Regions from separate parts of the Sphaerisporangium sp. NBC_01403 genome, predicted to be linked through region 1. Evidence: riboswitches for the same ligand, from Rfam matches in the RefSeq annotation. Region 1 holds a riboswitch; each other region holds the start of a gene.

What was found. Region 1 has a riboswitch for thiamine pyrophosphate ahead of OG589_RS35845 (purine-cytosine permease family protein). Riboswitches for the same ligand answer to the same signal wherever they lie in the genome.
Region 2: it holds a riboswitch for thiamine pyrophosphate, as region 1 does, so the genes downstream of both, tenA (thiaminase II) here and OG589_RS35845 (purine-cytosine permease family protein) in region 1, are expected to answer to the same signal.
Region 3: it holds a riboswitch for thiamine pyrophosphate, as region 1 does, so the genes downstream of both, thiO (glycine oxidase ThiO) here and OG589_RS35845 (purine-cytosine permease family protein) in region 1, are expected to answer to the same signal.

What each region holds. Positions count from the first base shown of each region.
Region 1 is NZ_CP109534.1:7,967,312-7,974,851, reverse strand. Features, by position in the region: gene OG589_RS35860 (Fpg/Nei family DNA glycosylase) at 1-142, shown strand, start outside; gene OG589_RS35855 (rhodanese-like domain-containing protein) at 230-562, shown strand; gene OG589_RS35850 (NAD(P)/FAD-dependent oxidoreductase) at 1,126-2,121, shown strand; TPP riboswitch at 2,316-2,427, shown strand; gene OG589_RS35845 (purine-cytosine permease family protein) at 2,418-3,755, shown strand; gene OG589_RS35840 (methylated-DNA--[protein]-cysteine S-methyltransferase) at 3,715-4,308, opposite strand; gene OG589_RS35835 (ATP-binding protein) at 4,490-6,376, shown strand; gene OG589_RS35830 (ATP-binding protein) at 6,529-6,963, shown strand; gene OG589_RS35825 (arginine deiminase) at 6,946-7,540, opposite strand, start outside.
Region 2 is NZ_CP109534.1:8,480,315-8,487,854, reverse strand. Features, by position in the region: gene OG589_RS38180 (glycerophosphodiester phosphodiesterase family protein) at 1-489, shown strand, start outside; gene OG589_RS38175 (hypothetical protein) at 550-1,380, shown strand; gene OG589_RS38170 (helix-turn-helix domain-containing protein) at 1,367-2,521, shown strand; TPP riboswitch at 2,570-2,681, shown strand; gene tenA (thiaminase II) at 2,674-3,357, shown strand; gene OG589_RS38160 (DUF222 domain-containing protein) at 3,383-5,278, opposite strand; gene corA (magnesium/cobalt transporter CorA) at 5,442-6,575, opposite strand; gene purD (phosphoribosylamine--glycine ligase) at 6,979-7,540, shown strand, end outside.
Region 3 is NZ_CP109534.1:4,879,531-4,887,070, forward strand. Features, by position in the region: gene OG589_RS21950 (peptidoglycan-binding protein) at 1-1, opposite strand, end outside; gene OG589_RS21955 (YbaK/EbsC family protein) at 131-607, shown strand; gene OG589_RS21960 (GNAT family N-acetyltransferase) at 693-1,247, shown strand; gene metF (methylenetetrahydrofolate reductase [NAD(P)H]) at 1,314-2,252, opposite strand; gene OG589_RS21970 (polyprenyl synthetase family protein) at 2,490-3,557, shown strand; gene thiE (thiamine phosphate synthase) at 3,665-4,303, opposite strand; gene OG589_RS21980 (Rv2175c family DNA-binding protein) at 4,281-4,655, opposite strand; gene OG589_RS21985 (NAD(P)/FAD-dependent oxidoreductase) at 4,705-5,874, opposite strand; TPP riboswitch at 6,013-6,125, shown strand; gene thiO (glycine oxidase ThiO) at 6,127-7,440, shown strand; gene thiS (sulfur carrier protein ThiS) at 7,437-7,540, shown strand, end outside.

The DNA.
Region 1 (7,540 bases):
GCGTGCCGGGGAGCAGTGCGAGGTGTGCGGAGACACGATCAAGGAGGTCTCCTTCGCCGACTCCTCCCTGCAGTACTGCCCGACGTGCCAGACCGGCGGGAAGCCCCTCGCCGACCGCAGGATGTCCCGCCTGCTCAAGTAGTTCGCGCCCGCCGCTCGCCGAAAAACAACGCTCGGTCAGCGACGGCAACCGTCCGTTAGCGGGCGGAAAGCTCGCAGAGCGGGGACAATGAACGGCATGACCGTCCCTGAGATCGAGGCCAAGGCCGTACCCGACGACGTCTTCCTGCTCGATGTCCGCGAGCCCGACGAGTGGCAGGCGGGGCACGCCCCGACGGCCGTCCACATCCCGCTCGGCGCGCTGCAGCAGAGGGTCGACGAGGTCCCGGCGGGCGTTCCGGTCTATGTCGTCTGCCGGGTCGGCGGCAGGTCCGCGAGGGCCGCCGCGTGGCTCAACCACGTGGGCCGCGAGGCGATCAACGTCGAGGGCGGCATGCAGTCGTGGGCCGCCGCCGGCCGCCCGATGGTGGCGGAAAACGGGGGGCAGCCCTTCGTCGCCTAGCGGCGGGGTGTAATAATTCGGTCAAAATTGATACCGCGGGAGCTCGGGCGCAACCGGGCTGAGAGGGCGGTTCCCAGTCACGCTGGGCGCGCCGCCGACCGCATGAACCTGTCCGGATGGTGCCGTCATAGCCTGCCGTGCCGTTGCTGCGCAGGTCAAAGGCCACCTACGGGTGGCGTAGTAGGTGGCCCCTTTGGCCCCCGTACAGCTACGAAGTACAGCAGTAGCCGCGCTTAAAGCCCTCCGCAGCCTTTCCCCAAGATTGGATGTGCGAGCCGTTCATGCTCGCCCGCACCGGCCTGACCGTACGGGAGCACCAAGAGCGCACCATCGCCAACTTCCTAGAGCTGAGGCGGATCGCCCCCGGTTTGCCGTTCATCCCGGTACTTCAGGGGTGGGCGCTGGCTGTTCCCTGTCAAGTCGAGCGTGTTGAGATCTAGCGGTCATTCCGAGGGGCCTCGGTCGGTGTGACTGAGCGCTTCAGTTGGCGGATGAGCACGCTAGTTGGCGGAGCTGAGCGCGCTAGGGTCGTGAACGTGTTGAGCTCATCGGTGAGTGGGGACTTGGTCGTCGTCGGCGCCGGCATTGTCGGCGCATCGGTGGCCTATCACGCCGCCCGGGCGGGCGCCGCGGTGACGTTGGTCGACGCCGGGCGGCCAGGCGCCGGCGTGACGGCGGACTCGTTCGCCTGGGTCGGAGCGTCTGGCGTGCGTAAAGGTCCGGCCGCCGGGCTGCGGGCCACCGCAACGGCGGAGTACCACCGACTCGGGGCCGAGTTGCCGGGACTCCCGGTTACCTGGTCCGGCTCGCTGAGCTGGACCAGGGAGGGCAGTGCGCCGGACGCCGGGCCCGGGCAGACGATCGTGGACGCGGCCACCGTGGCGACGCTCGAGCCCACCCTTCGGCAGCCTCCGGAGTGGGCTGTCTGGGCGCCGGGTGACGGCGCTGTTGACTCGGTGGGCGTGACCGAGCGGCTGGTCGCGGCCGCTCGCACCCATGGAGCTCGGGTACATCTGGACACGCCGGTTACCGCGGTCCGCCGGGATACAGCGGGCCAGATTACCGGGGTTGAGACGGCAGCAGGACCCCTCTCCGGTGCGACGGTGGTGCTGGCGGCCGGAGTTGCCACGGCCGCGCTGGGCGCGCCGCTCGGCGTGCGCGTCCCGGTCGAACCGTCGCCGTCGCCGCTGTTCCGGCTCCGCGCCCCGGCCGGTCTGGTCCGCACCGTGGTCAACACTGAGGACTTCGATCTTCGGCAGGTCGCCGCGGACCAGCTGATCGCCGCCGCGGACTCGCCCGAACGGACCCTTGCCGCCGTCCGGTCCACTTTCCATGGCGCCGGGAGCGTCGAGCTGCTCAGCACCCGACTCGGAGCGCGCCCAATGCCGGCCGACGGTGAGCCGATCGTCGGCCCGGTCGCCGAGGTCCCCGGCCTCTATTTGGCAGTGATGCACTCGGCGGTCACGCTCGCCGCGGCCGTGGGCCGCCTGGTCGCGCGGGAGTTGGTCGACGGAACCGTTGAGTCGGCTCTGTCAGGTTGCCGCCCGGATCGCTTCTAATGGCACGGCCCCGTTGCAGCCTGCCCCGCTGCTGCTCTCGGAGCAGGACCGCTTGAGTGCGCTGAAACAGCCGGGAAGTACAGCTACCGCTACGCACTTAGCTGTACTTCGGCGGACGGAGCCGTGAGACGGTCGTGATCCCATGCCCCTGTGGTCAGATGCCGTCTGATGAGGCAAGATAGGGCGCTAACTGCATAAGCCGTAGCGGGAGCTCGGGAGCGCCGGGCTGAGAGGGCAACCGACCTGTTGCCGACCGCATGAACCTGTCCGGGTAATGCCGGCGTAGGGAGCGTGCGATGACGTCCGCCGTCGGCGAGGTCCCCCTGACACTCGACGAGGCCCCTCCGAAGACCTTGGGCCTGCTCGACCAGGGTGCCTTCTGGGCCAACCTCGGGGTGAGCCTCCTCGGCTTCTCCGGGGCCCTGTACCTGCTCAACCCGCTGGGCGACACCCCGCTGAGCCTCGCCGCCGCCGTCCTCGCGGCGGTGGTCGGCAGCCTGATCGGCACCGTGATGGTCGGCCTCGCGGCTGTGCCCGGCGCGCGCACCGGCGCGCCGGCGATGGTGCTGCTGCGCGGCCTGTTCGGGGCCAGGCTGTCGTACGTCCCGACGGTTCTGAACATCGTCCAGATGCTCGGCTGGGGGGCCTTCGAGCTGTGGGTGATCGCCACCGGGGCGCGTGCGATCTTCGGTGACTCGGTGCCGTACTGGGTCTGGGTGGTGGCGGCCGGGCTGCTCACCATCGCCCTGACGATCCGGCCGCTCGGCGCCATCCGCCTGCTCCGCCGCTTCGTGACGGCCGGGGTGGTCGTCGCGATGGTGTGGCTCGCGGTGGCGCTGCTGCGCGAGGCGCCCGCGCTCGGGGGCGGCGACTGGAAGGCCTTCGCCCCTGCCGTCGACTACGTGATCGCGCTCTCGGTCTCCTGGGTGCCGGTGGCGGCCGACTACGCGCGGCACTCGCGGTCGGGCCGGGAGGCCTTCGCGGGGGTGGTCGGCGGCTACACGATCGCCCAGGTCGCGTGCCTGGTCATCGGCATACTCGCGCTGGCCCTGGTCGGCAACGACCCCGACCGCGTGTGGGACGCGTTCGTCGCGGTGCCCCTCGGCGGCCTGTTCTTCGGCATCCTGGTGCTGAGGGAGGCCGACCAGTCGTTCGCCAACGTCTACTCCACGGCGATGTCCCTGCAGAACCTCCTGCCGAGGGTGGACCGGCGCGTCCTCTCGATCGGCGTCGGCGTGCTGACCACCGTCATCGCGCTCTTCGCCGACGTGAACTCCTACGGGGCGTTCCTCGGCGTCATCGGCGCGGTGTTCGTCCCGATGTTCGCCGTACTCGTGATCGACTACTTCCTGCTCGGCGGGGCGGCCAGGTGGGACACCTCGGCGAGCGCGCCCTCGCGATGGGGGATGATCGTGCCGTGGGTGCTCGGTTTCGTGGCGTACTGGCTGGTCACGGCCACGCCCACGGTGGCGTGGTGGGACTCGGTGTGGACGGTGCTCCGCGACGCGATCGGCTTCGAGCGGCAGGTCTGGATGAACGCCGCGCTGGCCGCCTTCGTCGTGTCCGCGCTGGCGACGCTGCTCGTGCGGGCGCTCAGCGGGCGGGGTCTTGGAGGCGGAGGTCCTCGAGGCTGAGGTTCTCGAGGCGGAGAAGGAACTGCTTGGCGGCGAGACCGCCGGCGTACCCTCCGGGATTCCCCTGGGACTCGATCGCCCGGTGGCAGGGGACGATGACGCAGACCGGGTTGGCGGTCAGCGCGTTGCCTATGGCGCGCAGCGCCTGGGGCCGCCCGATGCGCTCGGCGATCTCCGGAAATGTCGTGACGCTTCCGTAGGGCACGGCCATCGTCATCTGGAGCACCGTGCGGGCGAACGGCGTGGCCAGCCGCAGGTCGACGGGCAGGGTGAAGGCCCTGAGCCTGCCGGAGAAGTACGCGTCCAGCTCGCGGCGTATCGGGTCGAGGCGCCGGGGGTCGGGGCCGATGAACGAGCCGATCTCGCGGGTGATGCGCGCGAAGACCACGTGCTCGTTCTCGTAGCTGCAGGCGACCACGCCGCGCGCGGTGACGGCGAGCGCCAGCCGTCCGACAGGGGTGTCGGTCATCCCGAACGCGATGTCGGGCGGGGTCTCGCCCACATAGCCGGGAGCGGTCACCCGCACGAGGGCTTCGAGATCCCCTGTCGACATGGCCGCACCCCTCCCGGTCCCGCTACCAGGCAGCGTATCGGAGCGGAGGGTCCCACCGGTCGTGACGGCGAGCGCGCCGCGCGCCGTGGAAGGCCCCGCGAGGGTACGGTCCCGGCGAATGCGACGATTCGCACATCGAAATTGCCAAGACGCGATTGCAAAAACGGGCACGATGGGGTCCATGAGTGACGACAGGGTAGAGAACGCCGATGACGGCTTTGCCCGTGCTGTCCTCGCGAGCTCCCCGAATGCCGTCGTAGCCCTCGATCGCGACCTTTCCGTCCTGGTGTGGAATCCCGCCGCCGAGCGACTGTTCGGCTGGACCTCAGGCGACATGACCGGGCGCAGGGCGCCGCTCGTCCCCGACGAGCTCATGGCCGAGCACAACGCGGTGCTCGAACGGGTCCGCACCGGAGGTCCCGTCTCCCTGCGCACCAAGCGCCTGCGCAGCGACGGCTCGCTCGTCGACGTGGGCGTGGACATGAGCGCGCTGCGCTCGGAGGCAGGCGCGCTGCTCGGGTACGTCAGCGTCTATCACTCGCTGGAGAACGACTCGGCCGCCCGCGACCGGGGGGCCCGCAGGGCGAGGCTCGTCCGGCGGCTCACCGACGTGGTCGGCGACATCAACGCCGAGCTTGAGCTGTCACCCGTGCTCGACCGCATCGCGGGGAGCCTCACCGAGCTGACCGGGGCCGACGCGGGCGGCTTCGTGCTGATCGAGGACGACCGCCTGCGGCTGGTCAGCACGCACGGGCTGCCCGACAGGCTGCGTGGCGCCACCGCCGACCTGCATACGAGCCTCGTCGGCAAGCTGCTGCGGACCGGCAAGACCGTCCTGCTGGAGACCGGCGACCAGACCGTGCTCGACGACCTGATCTGGTCGGAGCTGCCAGGACTGCACACCATCGCGCTCGGCGTCGCGGCGGTCGGCGGGCGGCCGTACGGGGCGCTGTACGCGCTGTTCGCCGAGCGCAAGGCCGGCCACATCGAGCTTGAGCTGCTGGAACTGCTGGCCGGGCACGCGGGGATCGCGCTCGCTAACGCCATGGCGTACCAGGACGCCGTGCGGCAGCGGGCCCACGAGCGGGCGGTCGTCGACGCGAGCGCGGACGGCATAGCCGTGCTCGACGGCACGGGGCTCGTCCGCCAGTGGAACCCCGCGGCCGAGGAGCTGACCGGGGTGCGGGCGCCCGAGGTGATCGGTCACCGGCCGCCGTTCCCACTGCCCGCGCCGGGCGAGAAGCTCACCACCCAGCTCCCGTGCGGGCGCTGGCTGGACGTCGTCAGCGCGAAGATCGACGAGACCGCCGAGATCGTCGTCGACTTTCGCGACGTCACGCGGGCCAAGGAGCTGGAGGAGGCCAAGGACCTGTTCCTCGCCACCACCAGCCACGAACTGCGCACGCCCATCACGGTGGTGCAGGGGTTCGCCAGCACGCTGGACGCGCGCTGGGACAAGCTGTCGGACGTGGAGCGCCGTTCCGCCGTGCGGACCATCGCGGAGCGGGCCAGGGCGCTCGGCCAGCTCATGGACCACCTCCTGCTCGGCGCGCGGGCCGGGGCCGAGGAGCTGAAGGTCCAGGTGGAGAGCTTCGACCTGGGCGAACGGGTGCGCGCGGCCACGCTGGGAATGCCCGTCCTGTCCGACCGGCATAGCGTGGAGGTGGACATCCCGAGCGACCTGCCACTGGTCGACGGTGATGCGCTTGCCACCGACATCCTGCTCGGCCAGCTCCTGGAGAACGCCTTCAAGTACTCGCCGGACGGCGGGTTGATCCGCGTGCTCGCGTGGGCCGAGGGCGACCACGTGGTCCTCGTGGTGGACGACGAGGGGGTGGGCATCGCGCCGGACGACCGCGAGCGCGTCTTCGAGCGGTTCGTCCAGGCGGACAGTGGCGACCGCCGCAGGTTCGGCGGTGTGGGGCTCGGGCTTTACATCGCCCGCAGCCTCGCCCGGGCCCAAGGCGGCGAGGTCACCGCGCATTCCCGGCCCGGCGGAGGCACCCGAATGAGATTCATCCTGGGCACAGCACCGGCCTATATCGGATCCGACACACCGAACCGGTAACGAGCAGGTCACGGATGGACTCACCTATTGTCGAATCTGCACAAGCAATGATCGCCGCACGGTTTCCAGAACCATCGAACGGGGCATTTCGGTCGTACTGGGATGTGTTTTCCTCAGGGGGAAATGCAGGAGAACGGGGAAGTGAGGGCGTCGTGCTGTTGCCGTATGCGCCGACCAGCGTCGCCGTCGCACGCCAGCGTCTCAGCGCCGATCTCGAGGCATGGGGGGTGTTCGCCGCCGCGGTAGAGGACGCCGTCCTTGTGGTGAGCGAACTGCTGAGCAATGCGTTGCGTCACGCCCACCCGCTCCCATCAGGCCAGATCATGGCCACTTGGGACTGGGCGGACGAACATCTCGAGGTCACGGTGAGTGATGGAGGAGCGGCCACGGAGCCCCGTGCGGGACGGCCGACCCTCTCCTCGCTCGGCGGGCGGGGGCTCGGCATCGTCGAGTTCCTCGCCGTGCGCTGGGGGGTGCGCCACGACGGTGACGTGACCACGGTGTGGGCGGTTCTCCACGCCCCGGTCGCTGTCCTTAATTCACAAGTTAGAACGGCCGAAATAGGCGCCCTACGCGAGTGCGGATAGACGTTCTCTGCTGATAGGGCAGGACATACAGCGTGGGCCACCCCGGCCGCTTCCTAGTTCGCTGCCCGCAATACGGATGACCTTCACCCCTGAGGCCTCCAGGCGCGCGTTCGTCTCCACATTGCGCTCATAGGCGACCGCGACGCGCGGGGCGAGGGCGAGCGTGTTGTTCCCGTCGTCCCACTGCTCGCGTTCGGCGGTGACGGGGTCGAGCCCGGTGTCGATGACCTTGACCCGCTCGATGCCCATGGCCTGTGCCGCCGCCTCCAGGAACGGGCGGGGCTCGAAGACGCGAAGCTCGCCGTGCTCCATCGAGGTCACGGTGTAGGCCTGGAGCGAGTAGGCCACCGGGGGATACATGACCACGGTGTCCACGTCGACCATCGTGCAGATCGTGTCGAGGTGCATGGTGGCCCGCTGCTGGGCGATCGGCACCGCCAGCACGGTGTGCGCCAGCCCGGCCTCGAAGACGCGCCGGCAGAGGCGCTCCACCCCCGCCGGCGTCGTACGCTCCCCGGTGCCCACAGCGATGACGCCGGGGCCCATCAGCAGCACGTCACCGCCTTCCACATGCTCC
Region 2 (7,540 bases), 510 kb from region 1:
ACCCGGCCCGACCTCTCGGCCGATCCGCAGCGGCTCACCGAGCTGGTGGTGGCCGAGCTCGACCGGCACAACCGGCTGGACGGCGCGGCGATCCTCAGCTTCGACTGGCGCGTCCTGCGTGTCGCCCGCGATCTCGTGGCCACGCGCTACGCCCTGGTCGAGAAGGCGACGCTCAGGCCCGAATGGCTCGGCCTCCGCTACGAGGAGGACTTCGGCGGCGACATCGCCGCGGCGGCGGCCTCGATCGGGGCCACCACTCTGTCCCCCGACCGGGTGCTGGTCGACGACGAGCTGATGGCCCGCGCGGCGACGGCTCGGCTCCCGGTCGCGGTGTGGACGGTCAACGACCCCGACGAGGCGTCGCGCATGATCGACCTCGGAATCGCGGGCATCGTCACCGACTACCCCGACCGGATGCGCGAGCTGTGGGCGCGACGCGGCCTTTCCCTCCCCAAGCCCGCCGCCGCCCTCCGCCACGCACCCGCCTGAGGAGTGCTCGCGGGAGTATCGTGCGGAGAACTGAAGTGGCGGCGCCAGGGGAGGTCACCGATGCAGGGGGAGCCACAGATTTCGAGCTGGGCGGCCGAGCGGTTCGGTGAGCGCGCCGCGTCCGTGCGGGGGCAGCTCGCCGCGTCCCTCCTGGAGGCCGCCGGCAACGCCCAGGATGCCCAGAAGTCCTCCAGAAGCGACAAACGGTACGCCTACGGCTCCACCCTCATGGCGCGACGCTACGAGGCCCTCGTCGACGGCTTCAAGAACGACCCGGGCTTCCAGGTCGTCAGGCCGTACGGCTCGCCCCACCATCTGGTCGTGCTCAACGGCAACCTGCTGCTGCCCTTCCGCTACGCCGAGGACGACACGACTCCGATCAGCGAGGCGCGGGTCAGCGACGGGCGCGTCTCCGCGCTCGTCCGCGAGCTCTTCACCCGCTTCGGCCCCAAGACCACCTACCACCAGGAGACGCTCGACCTCGCGCTCGCGAGCGACGACGAGGAGGCCCAGCTCGCCGAGCTGACCGCCGCGCGCCCCCTGCTCGCGCAGCTCCCCGACGACACGCGCCTCATCCCCGTGGCCTACGCCGCCAACGCGCAGGCGAGCCTGCTGAAGCTCTACTGGGGAGAGGCGGAGCTGATCGACGACATGGGGCGCGTCCACTGGGTCCACTGCGAGCAGATCCCCCTGCTCACCGCCCTGCCGTGGGTGTCGCAGGGTCTTCCTGTGGCCGAGCCCGACGTGGCCGAGCGCTTCGACCGAGGCGCGGAGCCCGACCTCACGCTCGTCCGCCGTCCCGCGGTCGAGCGCCGCAATGCGATGATCTTCCCCGTGAACAGCGAGACCACCGACGAACACCCGATCGCCGACGCCGATGAGCGACCGTAAGAACGACCGTGGAGGACCGAGCCCACAGGCCGTGGCCGACGCCTTCGACCAGGCGCGGCTGACCCAGGCGCGGCGGCTGGCGGGGATGACCAAGAAGGACCTCGCCGAGCGGGTGGGCGTCACCCCCGCGGCGGTGGGGCAGTACGAGACGGGCATGACCCACCCCCGTCCCGACCTCATCCCGCGCCTCGCCGGCGCCCTCGGCGTTCCGTTGGCGTTCTTCCTGTCCGGCCGGCCGCACGCCAAGCTCGACGGGTCCATGGCCCACTTCCGCAGCCTCCGCTCCACCCGGGTCCACCAGCGGGCCAAGGCCGCCGCGTTCGTCGAGCAGGTCTGGGAGCTGACCCACGCGCTGGAGAAGCGCGTACGGCTGCCGCACGTCGACCTGCCGGGCTTCTCGGGCGGCGAGGTGCACTCGGGGGTCGAGCTGCCACGCGACCCGGCCGCCGCCGCCCGGGAGCTTCGGCGGCACTGGGGGCTCGGCACCGGGCCGATCTCGCATCTCGTCCGCCACATGGAGGCCCACGGCATCGTCGTGGTCCTGCCCCCGCCCGACGAGGACGCCACCACGGTCGACGCCTTCTCGACCTCGCAGTTGCCCCGGCCGATCGTCGTCCTGACGGCCAACCGCTTCGACGACATCCACCGCTACCGCTTCACCGCCGCCCACGAGCTCGGCCATCTCGTCCTGCACGGCGACACGGCCGCCGGGGACGTCCAGCAGGAGCGCGAGGCCGACACGTTCGCGGCCGAGTTCCTGACCCCGCGCGACAGCATCCTGCCCGAGCTTCCCCGGCGCCTCGACCTGCGCCGGCTGGCCGAGCTCAAGCACGTGTGGGGCGTCTCGATCAGCTCACTGCTCTACCGCTGCCGCGAGGTCGGGCTGCTCTCGGACTCCTCGGCGAGCCGGGCGTACCAACGTCTCGGCGCCCTCCGCGACCAGCCGGGCTTCGCCAGCGAGCCCATCACCGGCTACCCGGGGGAGCACCCGGTGCTCCTGCGGCAGGCCTTCGACCTGGCGGCGGCGGACACCGACCTCACCATGGCCACACTCGCCACCCAGCTCGCGTGGCCACTCCCCCGCGTACGAGAGCTCCTCGGCATCCGCGACCAACGCCCCAAACTGGTGATCGTCCCCTGATGGCGATCCCCCCTGAACCGTTGCGGCAACGGGGTGCGTTAGCCTCGACCACGACATCGCGGGAGTCCGGCGCACCGGGCTGAGAGTGCGGCTGGCGCGGCCGCAGACCGCTCGAACCTGACCGGGTCATGCCGGCGTAGGGAGTTGTTGTGATGACGACGTTCGAGCCGACCGTTTCTTACAGCGAAGAGCTGTGGGAGGCCATCCAGCCGATCTACACCGCGATCCTGGACCATCCGTTCATCACCGGGCTGGTCGACGGCACGCTGCCGCGTGAGGCCTTCCGGCACTTCGTGGTGCAGGACTCCCACTACCTGCGGGACTACGCGCGGGCGCTGGCCCTGTGCGCCGCCAAGGCACCGACCGAGGACGACGTACGGGCCTTCGCGAGCGACGCGGTGGGGGCGATCGCGGCGGAGCAGGACATGCACGCGGAGTTCATGGCCCAGCTCGGCGGCTCGTCGGCACAGGCCGCGGAGCTACCGGTGGGCCCGACCACCCGCGCGTACACGAGCTACCTGCTGGCCACCGTGTACGGCGGGTCGTTCCTCGACGGCCTGGCCGCGGTGCTGCCCTGCTACTGGATCTACGCCCGCGTCGGCGAGGCGCTGCTGGCCAAGTCGTCACCCGACCCTCTCTACCGGCGCTGGATCGCCACCTACGGCGACGAGGCCTTCCAGAGCGTCGTCCGCCGCGTGGTGGCCCTGACCGACCGAGCCGGGGAAGAGTCCACCCCCCGCCAGCGCCTCCGAGCCCAGGAACACTTCATCACCACCTCCCGCTACGAATGGATGTTCTGGAACGCCGCCTGGCACCAGGAATCCTGGCCCATCTGAAGGTGGCTGGGCGGCCTTGCGGTGATTATGGTGACCCGGTTTGGTAGATGTCGCCGGTTCGGGTTAGCCATACCAGCCGGCCGGGGCGTGACTGGTGGACATGGACGCCGGGCACGGTGCCCTTGATGCGGTGGTGGCGCCGGTGGAGCGCGGCCAGGTTGCCATAGGCGGTGGGTCCACCCTGATCGTAGGCACGGGTGTGGTCCACGTCGGCGCTCCACGCCGAGTGGTTGCACGAGGGCGCCAGGCAAGTACCATCACGCGCTCTGACCTTGGCGTCCAACGTCGCGGATGGACGGTAGCCGGCTTCGGACGGGGGAAGATCGTCTACTTGCCGGACCGCTTTGAGGACGGGCACGATCTGCGCACGGGCGGCTCCGGTGACAGCGATCTCCCCGTGCAGCACGATCTGGCCCTCGGGGTCGCGGGTGGCGACCCAGCGCCGGGCATGACCGGCCAACTCCCGCGCCTGCGATGCGGTCACCAGCCCGAACCCCTGCACCTGCCCGGGCCATTCAGCCTCGCCGTTCCAGGTCGCGTACGGCATGGCCAGCCAGTGCGTGCGCCGTACGGCAGCTCCAGCCACAGCGACCGGCACACCTCCCGCCACAACGGCCCGCAAGGCTCCCGCCGTAGCGGCCGGCACCCTTGTCGACTGGACCGGCTCCACGCGACCAGCGGCGCGTTCATCGACCACCCCGTCCTCCTCCCCAGCAGTGGCAGGACCCCCGTCACCGGTCTCCACCCGGTCGGGATCACCGGTTTCCTCCCGGTCAGCACCCACATCGTCGGGCATGGGCCCAGACGGCCACGGCACCTGATCCGGTTCGCGCTCTTGCCTCTGCGAGGTCTCGTGGTGCTGTTCCCCTTCTCGCGCGGGCGAAGGCGAACTGGGGTCATGGCCCAGGATGAGGGAGTAGGCGGTGATCAGTCGTAGCTGGGGCAGCGGACGCGGATCACCGGCGTCCTTGGCCGCCTTGGCCAGCGCGTCCACCCGAGCCGAAGCCGCCAAAGCCCACGCCACCGACGACCCCACCAACGCCAGCGTCGCAGTGCCGTCCTCCTGGTTACGCCACACCGCGACATGCGCCCGGTTCTCCGCGTCCCGGCGCTTCTTGTCGGCCAACTCCGGATCGGCCTGCACCGCCAACCGTGTGATCCGTGCCCGCAACTGGCTGGAGGTCAGCTCACCGGCCACCCCCAGCACCGCCGCCTGAACCCTCCTGGCAGCCTCCGCATCAAGCAGCGACGTGCCGTTCACCAATGCCAGCACCTTCGGCACATCCACCACCCCGCACCGCAGCAGGGCGAGCATCTCCGGGAACCGATCGGTCAACGCCTGCCCCAAAGACATGAGCTGAGCGCTGCCGGCCGAGGTGATGCGCAACTTGGCGGCGATCTCCTCGATCACACACGCCTGGGACAACTCGACCAGATCCCGCGAGGCGGCAATCGGCCGGCCATGCTCGTCACGGACCGGACGACCATGCAACTCCACCGCCGCCATCAACTGCGCCGCCTCAGCCCAGCAGGCCACCCGCCGCGCAGCCGCCAGCACATCGAGAACCTGCGAATCGGCCATCACCGAAAGACACGGCAGCGCCCGCTCGATGCCCGCCGCCACCTGCCCGCCCGGAGCCACCCCAGCCACCTCGGCGAACGGCTCCTCATACGACTGCAACGGCGGCACCACCGGCGAAACAGCCTCCGCGGTACCCGCCGCCCCCTCGGCGTCGGGTTCAGGATCACCAATGGCGCTCCGGTCCAGCAGGCTCTCCGACATGCGATCGGTTGCAGGACCAAAAGTGGGGATCTGATCGAACAGCTCAGGATCATCCCACCAGGGCATGTCGGCGCAGGTGCCGGCGAGAGCCACTCCGACGGCATCGCCACTGAAGACGTGCTCGGTGGCGCGACTCATCAGGCACCACCTCCCCCTCTCTCTCAGCCACCCCAATGATATCCCAACACGCTCGAACACACTTACGACCATTGCCGCAAACCTGACAAATCAAATCAGAGACTCGAATATTCGTTTGAGTGACGAGTCCTGCCTGCACACCCGTGCCCCGCGGTGCGACGGATCAGAGCCAGCTGTTGCGGCGGAAGCCTCGGTAGAGCAGGGAGCAGATGACGAGCATGACGCCGATCACGAGGGGGTAGCCCCACATGGCGGACAGCTCGGGCATGTGCTTGAAGTTCATGCCGTAGATGCCGGCGATCATCGTGGGCACCGAGATGATCGCCACCCACGCGGAGATCTTGCGCATGTCCTCGTTGGCCAGGGCGTTGGACCTGGCGAGCGCGGCCTGCAGGATGGAGTTGCACAGCTCGTTCGACGACTCCACCTGCTCGCAGACCCGCGAGAGGTGGTCGACGACGTCACGGAAGTACTCGCGCATCTCGGAGGGGATCATGCGGCGCGTCGGCAGGGCTCCCAGCGGCGTCTGGAGCGGGGTGACCGCGCGCTTCATCTCGATCATCTCGCGCTTGAGCTGGTAGATGCGGCCGATGTCGCGCGAGCTGACGTCGGCGAAGACGGCCGCCTCGACCTCCTCCAGCTCGGCCTGCATCAGGTCGGCGACCGAGAGGTACTTGTCCACGACGAAGTCGGCGATGGCGTGCAGCACGCCCGCCGGACCGCGGGCCAGCAGCTTGGGCTTGTCCTCAAGGCGGCCTCGGACCTCGGAGAGCGGGCAGTGCTCGCCGTGGCGCACGGTGACCACGAAGTCGGGGCCGACGAACACCATGATCTCGCCGGTGGCGATGATCTCGCTGGAGGCGGTCAGCTCGTCGTGGTCGAGGTAGGCGATGGTCTTGAGGACGACGAAGAGGGAGTCGCCGTAACGCTCGACCTTGGGGCGCTGGTGGGCCTTGATGGCGTCCTCGACGGCGAGGGGGTGCAGCCCGAAGACCTCGGCCAGCCACTCGACCTCGGGGGCCTCCGGCTCGTGCAGCCCGACCCAGACGTACGCGTCGTTGATCTCGGAGGAGGCGTTGTGCTCGCGGACGAGGCCGACGGCCTCCGGGATGCCGGAGACGTGGACGCGCTTGCCGGCGACATAGGCGCCGAACTCCACGAGTGAGTCACTGGGCGGCACGCATCGGCCGTTCATGGTCTCGCGGCGCACCGCACCGACCGACGACGAGGCGCCGAGCCGGACGTGAGTGGTGCGCGGGTGGAGGTTGATCCGCTGGAAAAGCGTGGACGAGCGCATGGCGGTCCCTTCCCGCCCGACCTCGCGGAACCAACGCGCAAGAAAGTAAGAATGCGACAGTCGTCACAGGTAAATAGGCGCGCGTGGCTCTCAGTCGGACACCGAATTGGAGTGGTCGGGTTTGCGCACGATGTACGTGCGCGAGCACGTACTGCTGGGATCACCAGAAGTCATCCCGATTCCACCTCCAATCGCTAAGAGACGGCCCAAAGCTGCCCCAACTTACCACAGCGAGGCTTCGATACCTAGCCTACACGGCCATTGGATTGCTCGATCATGTGGAAGTCGACAAAGCCTCTTCGCCTGCTGCGCATTACCCGCCGGGAAACGCCAGGAACGCCTTCCACCTGCGCGGACGCCGCCGCCGTCCGGCTACCCCAGGCCCGACCCGTAGACTCCCCAGGTGCGCGTTCTTGTGATTGGATCCGGTGGCCGTGAGCATGCCCTGTGCCGGGCGCTCGGGCTCGACCCCGCCGTCTCCGAGCTCCACTGTGCTCCCGGCAACGCCGGCATCGCCTCGGTGGCGACGACGCATCCCGTCGTGCCCACCGACCCCGAGCAGGTCACGGCGCTGGCCGTACGGCTGGGCGCCGAGCTGGTCGTCGTCGGGCCGGAGGCGCCGCTGGTGGCCGGCGTGGCCGACGCCGTGCGGGCGGCGGGCATCGCCTGCTTCGGCCCGTCCAAGGAGGCGGCGCGCATCGAGGGTTCCAAGGCGTTCGCCAAGGACATCATGGTGTCCGCGGGCGTGCCGACCGCGGGAGCGCGCGTGTGCACGACGCCAGAGGAGGCCGAGGCCGCGCTCGACGAGTTCGGCGCGCCGTACGTCGTGAAGGACGACGGGCTGGCCGCGGGCAAGGGCGTCGTGGTGACCTCCGACCGCGCGGAGGCGCTGGCGCACGCGGCGGCCTGCGAGCGCGTGGTCGTGGAGGAGTTCCTCGACGGTCCCGAGGTGTCGCTGTTCGCCC
Region 3 (7,540 bases), 3.1 Mb from region 1:
TGTCAAAACTTCCCTTCGGACACACCACGATCGTTTGTCCGGACACTAGCGCAATGGTCACGCCACACCCCGTAGAGTCACGGAGATGTAATCAATAGCCCACGTGGGTCAAGGTGTTTAGAGTGTCCGCGTGCCAGAAAAGTCGCATCCAAGCGTGATCAAGGTCTCCGACGCCCTCCGCGAAGCCGGCGCGACCGGCGAGGTGGTCGTGCTCACCGACTCGGCCCCCACCGCGGCCTCGGCCGCCGCCCAGGTGGGCTGCGAGGTCGGCGCCATCGCCAACAGCCTGATCTTCGACGCCGACGGCGAGCCGCTGCTGGTGCTCACCAGCGGCGCCCACCGGGTCGACACCGGCCTGGTCGCGAGGCTCGTCGGCGTCTCGAAGGTCAAGCGGGCGACCCCGGAGTTCGTGAAGGCCGCGACCGGGCAGACGATCGGCGGCGTCGCCCCGGTCGGCCATCCCGCGCCCATCCGCACGCTGGTGGACACCTGGCTGGGCAAGCACGACGTCGTGTGGGCCGCGGCCGGCCACTCGCACACCGTCTTCCCGACGACCTTCGACGAGCTGGTCCGCATCACCGGCGGCACTCCGGTGGAGGTGGAGTAGACGGTAAATGCCGGGAAAAGTGCACGAAGATGGCACTCGTCGGGTTCGACCACCGGGTGATCGCCGCCCTGCTAGTGTGCGATGAGTGATCGAACTGCGACGCGCCGGTCCCGAGGCGTTCGTCTCCGCGCTGGACATCGTGATCGACATCTATACGGCCGCGATGCGCCCGCCGGCCGATCAGCTCTCAGGCCGCCAGGGCATCATGCGCAATCACGCGACATTTCCTGATTTCACCTGTCTGTTCGCCCTGACCACCGACGGCACCGCGGTCGGCTTCGGGTACGGCTTCCACGGCATGCCCGGCCAGTGGTGGCACGACGTCGTGCGCCGCGCGCTGGAGGAGCGCTCAGGCCCGCCCACCTCCGCCGGTTGGTTCGGAAACGCCTTCGAGATCGCCGAGATCCACGTGCACCCCGGCTACCAGGGCAAGGGCATCGGCCGCCGGCTGGTGCAGGGCCTGTGCGAGGGCAGGCCCGAGAGCACCGCCGTGCTGTCCACCCACGACCAGCCCACGGCCGCGCGCCATCTGTACCGCAGGCTCGGGTTCGTCGACCTCATGAGCATGTTCGTGTTCCCCGGTGGCTACGAGCACTACGCGATCGTCGGCACCATGCTCCCCATGCGCCCCCTCGCCTAGGGCGGCGCCCGCGACCCGCGACCGCGGGGACCCGGGAACGGGACGGTGCCCGCCCCGGGGGCGGGGCTAGCCGGCGGGGACGGGCGCGGGGGCCGGGGTCGGCGCCAGGGCCTGGTAGACCTCGCGGGTGGCGCTCGACCTGTTGAAGGTGATGAAGTGGATGCCGGGGGCCCCCTCGTCGAGCAGGGTCTGGCACAGCTCGGCGGCGTGCTCGATGCCGAGCCGGCGCACCGCGGCCGGGTCGTCGGCGACCGCCGCGAAGCGCTCGGCCACCTCAGGCGGGAAGGGGGCGCCCGAGAGCTGCTCGGACCGCGCGATCGTGCTCATCTGGGTCACCGGCATGATGCCGGGGATGATGGGCGTGTCGCAGCCCTTTGCCGCCACCCGGTCGCGCAGCCGGAGGTACTCGTCGGCCTTGAAGAACATCTGCGTGATGGCGTAGTCGGCGCCGGCCCGGCACTTGCGCACGAAGTAGTCGGTGTCGGACTCGATCGACGACGACCTCGGATGGCGGTAGGGGAAGGCCGCCACCCCCACGCAGAAGTCGCCCGCCTGCCGGATGAGGCGCACCAGATCTTCGGCGTACAGCACGCCCTCGGGATGCTTGATCCACTCGGCCAGCGGGTCGCTGCCGCGCGGGTCTCCGCGCACGGCGAGGATGTTGCGCACGCCCGCCCCGGCGAACCTGCCGATCAGGTGGCGCAGCTCACGGATCGAGTGGTCGACGGCGGTGAAGTGGGCGACCGGCGTGAGCGTCGTCTCGTGGGCGAGCCGCTCGACGATCTCGACCGTGCGGTCCCTGGTGGAGCCTCCCGCGCCGTAGGTCACGGAGACGAACGTGGGGCGCAGCGCCTCCAGCTCGCGGATCGCGCGCCACAGCTGCCGCTCACCCTCGTCGGTCTTGGGCGGCATGAACTCGAAGGAGAACGAGCGCCCCCCGGAGGCGAGGAGTTCGCGGACGGTGGGAACCCGGTCGGGCAAGTATGAAGGACGACCCAGAGCCATGGCTCCAAGGCTACAGGTCCGGCCCGCCGCGCACCGCTGGTGAACGTGCGCTCCTGTCCCGGCGTCGCACAGTGGCCACCAGAGCCGGCCGACATCCTGTGCGACGCCTCGCCGGGCTCCGCAAGCGCGCGAGCTGGCCGCTCTCGCCTCGCGTCCACGCTCTCCCCCTCGCCATGACGTGGGTCACACAGGGGATGGGGAATCGGGGCGCTGTCGTGCGGCCGTTAATCTCAGAGCATGACCACTTCCTTCGCCCTGTCGGACGCCTTCCGCTCCGAGGTGGACCGCCGCCTCCGGATGTTCGTCGACCGGCAGCGTCCCTTGGTCAGCGGCCCCGAGCTGAGTCCTCTGATGACGACCGCGGAGGACTTCATGTCTGGGGGCAAGCGCCTGCGTCCCGCCTTCTGCTACTGGGGCTGGCGCGGCGCGGGCGGCGAGGAGGACCCGGCGATCTACACCGCCGCGGCGTCGCTTGAGCTGCTCCAGGCCAGCGCGTTGATCCACGACGACGTGATGGACGCCAGCGACCTGCGCCGCGGCAAGCCCTCGGCGCACCGGCGGTTCCAGGCGATGCACGAGGAGTCGGGCTGGCGGGGGTCGGCGGTCCAGTTCGGCGAGGGGGCGGCGGTGCTCCTGGGCAGCCTGCTGCTGGTCTGGTCGAGCGAGATGTGGCGTACGAGCGGCCTGCCCGCCGAGGCGCTCGCCGCCGCCGAGCAGGTGCACGACCTCATGCGCACGGAGCTGATGTGCGGGCAGTACCTCGACCTGCTGGAGCAGGCGCACGGGGACAACACCTTCGACAGCGCGCTCAGGGTGGCCCTGCACAAGAGCGGCAAGTACTCGGTGGAGCAGCCCCTGCGCCTCGGCCTGCTGCTCGCCGCGCGCGGCGAGGAGCCGTGGCTCGACCGGCTGTGCGTGGAGTACGGCCAGAAGGTCGGCATCGCGTTCCAGCTCCGCGACGACGTCCTCGGCGTGTTCGGCGACCCGGCCGAGACCGGCAAGCCCGCGGGCGACGACCTGCGCGAGGGCAAGCGCACGATGCTGATCGCCCGCACGCTCTCGGCCGCCTCCGACGGGCAGGCCGCCGAGGTGCGGCGGCTGCTCGGGGACCCCGGGCTGGACCCGGGCGGCGTCGAGCGGCTTCGCGAGATCATCGAGGAGACCGGCGCGCTGACGGCGAGCGAGGAGATGATCAAGCGCTACCTCGACGACGCGCTGAGCTCGCTGGAGCGCGCGCCGATCGAGGAGGAGGCCAGGCAGGCCCTCGCCGAGCTGGCGGTGGCCGCCACCGCACGCCGGAGCTGAGCCGGCGGGAGCACGTCCTCCCAGGACGCATCCCACGGCCGCCTCCGACGGCAGGCGCATCGCGCACCCGGACTCCCCACGCTCCCTCCCCGGGAGGTGGGGCCGGGTCAGGCCGTCGCGAGGCGGCGGGCGAACTCGGCGGCGGCGGCGCCCGGGTCGTCGGCCTCGGTGATCGCCCGCACGACCACGACGCGCGTCACGCCGTAGGACATGACCTCGTCCAGCGTGGTGAGGTCGATGCCGCCGATGCCGAACCACGGCCGGTCGGTGCCGAGCGCCGCGGCGTGCTTCAGCAGGCCGGGCCCCGGCGCGGGGCGCCCGGGCTTGGTCGGCGTGGGCCAGATCGGCCCGCAGCAGAAGTAGTCGACACCCTCCTCGGCCGCCGCCGCGGACGCCTCCGCGTCGCTGTGGGTGGACCGCCCGATCAGGATGTCCGGCCCCAGCATCTCGCGCGCCACGGCCACGGGCAGGTCGTCCTGCCCGAGGTGCAGCACGTCGGAGCGCGCGGCGTAGGCGATGTCGGCCCTGTCGTTGACCGCGAGCAGGGCCCCGTGCCGGTCGCAGGCCGCGCGGAACACCTCAAGGAGCGCGAGCTCCTCGCGGGCCTCCAGGCCCTTCTCGCGCAGCTGGACGATGTCCACGCCGCCCGCGAGGACGGCGTCGAGGAACCGTTCGAGATCGCCCTGGCGCCGGCGCCCGTCGGTGCAGAGGTAGAGCCTGGCGTCAGAAACCGAGCGCCTGGGCACGCCTCTTCACCTCGGTGTGGCGGCCCGCGACGATGGCGTCGATGGGGGCCCCCGGCAGGGAGTCGTCGGCGGTGAACAGCCACCGCAGGGCCTCGACGTCGTCGTAGCCCGCGTCGGACAGGACCGTCAGCGTCCCTGGAAGGCCCTTCACCACGTCGTCTCCGGCGATGAAGGCCGCGGGGACCTCGGGCTCGGAGCCGCCCCGCCGGACACCGATGAGCCTTTTGTCCTTGAGAAGCTGCTTGGCCCGCCCGGCACTTAGCCCGAGCCGCCTGCCCACTTCCGTGAGGGGGAGCCACTCTCCCACCAACTGGTCGGTTTCCCGGTCGATCTGTGCAACAGAAAGCGTCACGGAACCACAACTACCACGTCGCGCCTCTTCTCAAACACCCCGCAGGGGGTCACAAGCAGTCGCGCAAGGGTACCGAGGGGTCCATCGCGCGATCCACATCGAGCCTTTGCCCGCCCTCGACGATGCGGCGGCCCTGCACCAGGTCACGGGGACGGTCGACGGTAAGGATAGCGGCCAGCCGGTGGTCGTCGGTCAGCCAGCACGCCGCCCACTTGCGGTCGGCGCCGGGATCGCCGCGCAGGACCAGCCGGGCTCCCTCGTGGTTGCCGGCGTACTGCAGCATGCGGCCGAACTGCTCGGACCAGAAGTAGGGCACCGGGTCGTACACGGCGGTCTCGCCGAGGAGCGTGGCCACGGCGGTCTCCGGCGCGTTCAGCGCGGTGTCCCAGTGCTCGACCCGCATGCGGCGGCCGAAGCGCCGCGACCACCAGTTCGCGCAGTCGCCGACGGCCACCACGCCCTCCATCGAGGTGCGCAGGTGCTCGTCGACCACGACGCCGTTGTCGATCTCGAGGCCCGAGCCCGCGAGCCACCCGACGGTGGGACGCACGCCGACGCCGGTCACGACCACGTCGGCGGGGATCCACGAGCCGTCCATCATGGTCAGGCCGCCCGGGTCGACCGAGCCGACCATCGTGCCGAGCCTGAGGTCGATGCCCGCCTCGGCGTACCAGGGCACGGTGCGCGCGCCCACCTCGGTGCCGAGGGCCACGGCCAGCGGCGACTGGGCGGCCTCGACGACGGTCACCGCGCACCCGGCGCGGCGGGCCGCCGTGGCGACCTCCGCGCCGATCCAGCCCGCTCCGACGACCACCACGTGGGCCTTGGGCACCAGCAGGGCGCGCAGGGCGAGGGCGTCGTCGATGGTGCGGAGCACATGCTGGGTGCCCTCGCCGCGCAGCCTGATGGGCGAGGCGCCGGTGGCGATGATCAGCCCGTCGTACTCCACCTCGCCCTCTGTGGTCTCGAGCGCGCCCTCGCGCAGGCCCTTGGCCGCCACGCTGGTGCGCAGGTCGACGTCGAGGGCGCCGAGATCGGAGTCGACGACCGTGGAGTCCAGCTCGCCGAGCAGCACGGCCTTCGACAGGGGTGGACGATCATAGGGGCGATGGTTCTCGTCTCCGACCAGAGTGACGCGCCCTCGGTAACCGCGCGCCCGCAGCGCTTCGACACTCCGCACGCCGGCCAGCCCGGCTCCGACCACCACGACATGATTCACAACCTGACCCTAAGCGGCCAGCCGGGTAACTCGCCAACGGCGATTTGGTAACGAATTGGCTCACCATCGCACACAGGCAGTAATGAGAACACTCAAGCGGGTGCGCAAGCCGTATGGAGGCAGGAATAGGCTGGTGCCGTCAGCACGCGCGGGAGTCCGGCGAGACCGGGCTGAGAGGAGGGCTCACGGCCCTCGACCGCTAAAGACCTGATCCGGATCATGCCGGCGAAGGGAGCGGGACCTTTGGTGGACATGCCAAACATGCCCCATACGCACGTGGATGTGGTCGTCGTGGGCGGGGGCGTCGTCGGGCTCTCCGTCGCCTGGCGGGCCGCGCAGCGCGGTCACGCGGTCACCGTGGTCGACCCCGCGCCCGGGTCGGGCGCCTCCCACGCGGCGGCGGGCATGCTCGCCCCGGTGAGCGAGGTCACCTACACCGAGGAGCCCCTGCTGCGGCTGGGCCTGGCGTCCCTCGCCCTGTGGCCCGCCTTCGCCGCCGAGCTGTCCGGCGAGGCGGGCGTGGACCTCGACTACCGCGCCGACGGCACCCTGGACGTCGCCTTCGGCGCGGACGACCTCGCGGCGCTCGGCGAGCTGGCCGGTTTCATGGAGAAGCTCTCGCTCCCCGTGGAGCGCCTGACGGGACGCGAGTGCCGCCGCGCGGAGCCGATGCTCGCACCCTCGGTCCGCGGCGGGGTCCTGGCGCCGGGGGACGCCTGGGTGGATCCGCGCCGCGTGACCGCCGCGCTGCTCGCCGCGCTGGCGCGCCGGGGGGTGAGCGTGGTGGGCGACCGCGTCACGGGCTTCGCCGTCGAGGGCGACGTGGTGCGCGGGGTACGGCTGGCGGGCGGCGGGGCGGTCGCCGCCGACCGGGTCGTGCTGGCCGCCGGGGCCTGGTCGGGCGCCCTGGACGGCCTGCCGCCAGAGGTCCTCCCCCCGGTGCGCCCGGTCAAGGGCCAGATCATGCGGCTGCGCGGCGCTCCGGGGTTCCTCGGCCGCTGCGTGCGCGGGATGGTCCACGGGTCAAGCGCGTACATGGTGCCGCGCGGCGACGGGGAGATCGTGCTCGGCGCCACGCAGGAGGAGATGGGGTTCGACACCCGCGTGACCGCCGGGGCCCTATGGGAGCTGCTGCGGGACGCGCGGGAGCTCGTACCGGGCCTCACCGAGCTGGAGGTGACCGGCATGTCCGCCGGCCTGCGTCCCGGCACCCCCGACAACCTCCCGGTCGTCGGGCGTACCGCGCTCGGGGGCCTTCTGATGGCCACCGGCCACCACCGCGGCGGTGTCCTGCTCTCCCCCCTGACGGCCGACCTGCTCACCGCCGAACTGGCCCTTGAAGGCGATGGGGACGGCCACCGGGCCCGCCGGCCCGGCGGTGATCGGGCCGTACGACCCGGCCCGGACACGGGCCAGGAAGGCCCGTCCCTCGCGGCGATCTGCTCGCCCCTGCGGTTCGCCGGGGCGCGGCACCACGACACCACCCACCCGCACCGATGGACGAAGGAGGAACGGGGCCCCTCCCCCGGCCACCGGCCGGGGTATTCCGCCCCGGAAGCGCGATGAGAGTGACGATCAACGGCGCCCCCCACGACCTGCCCCCCGGCACCACGGTCGCCCAGGCCGTGCGGACGCTCACCCCGGCCGTCGCCGGGGTCGCGGTCGC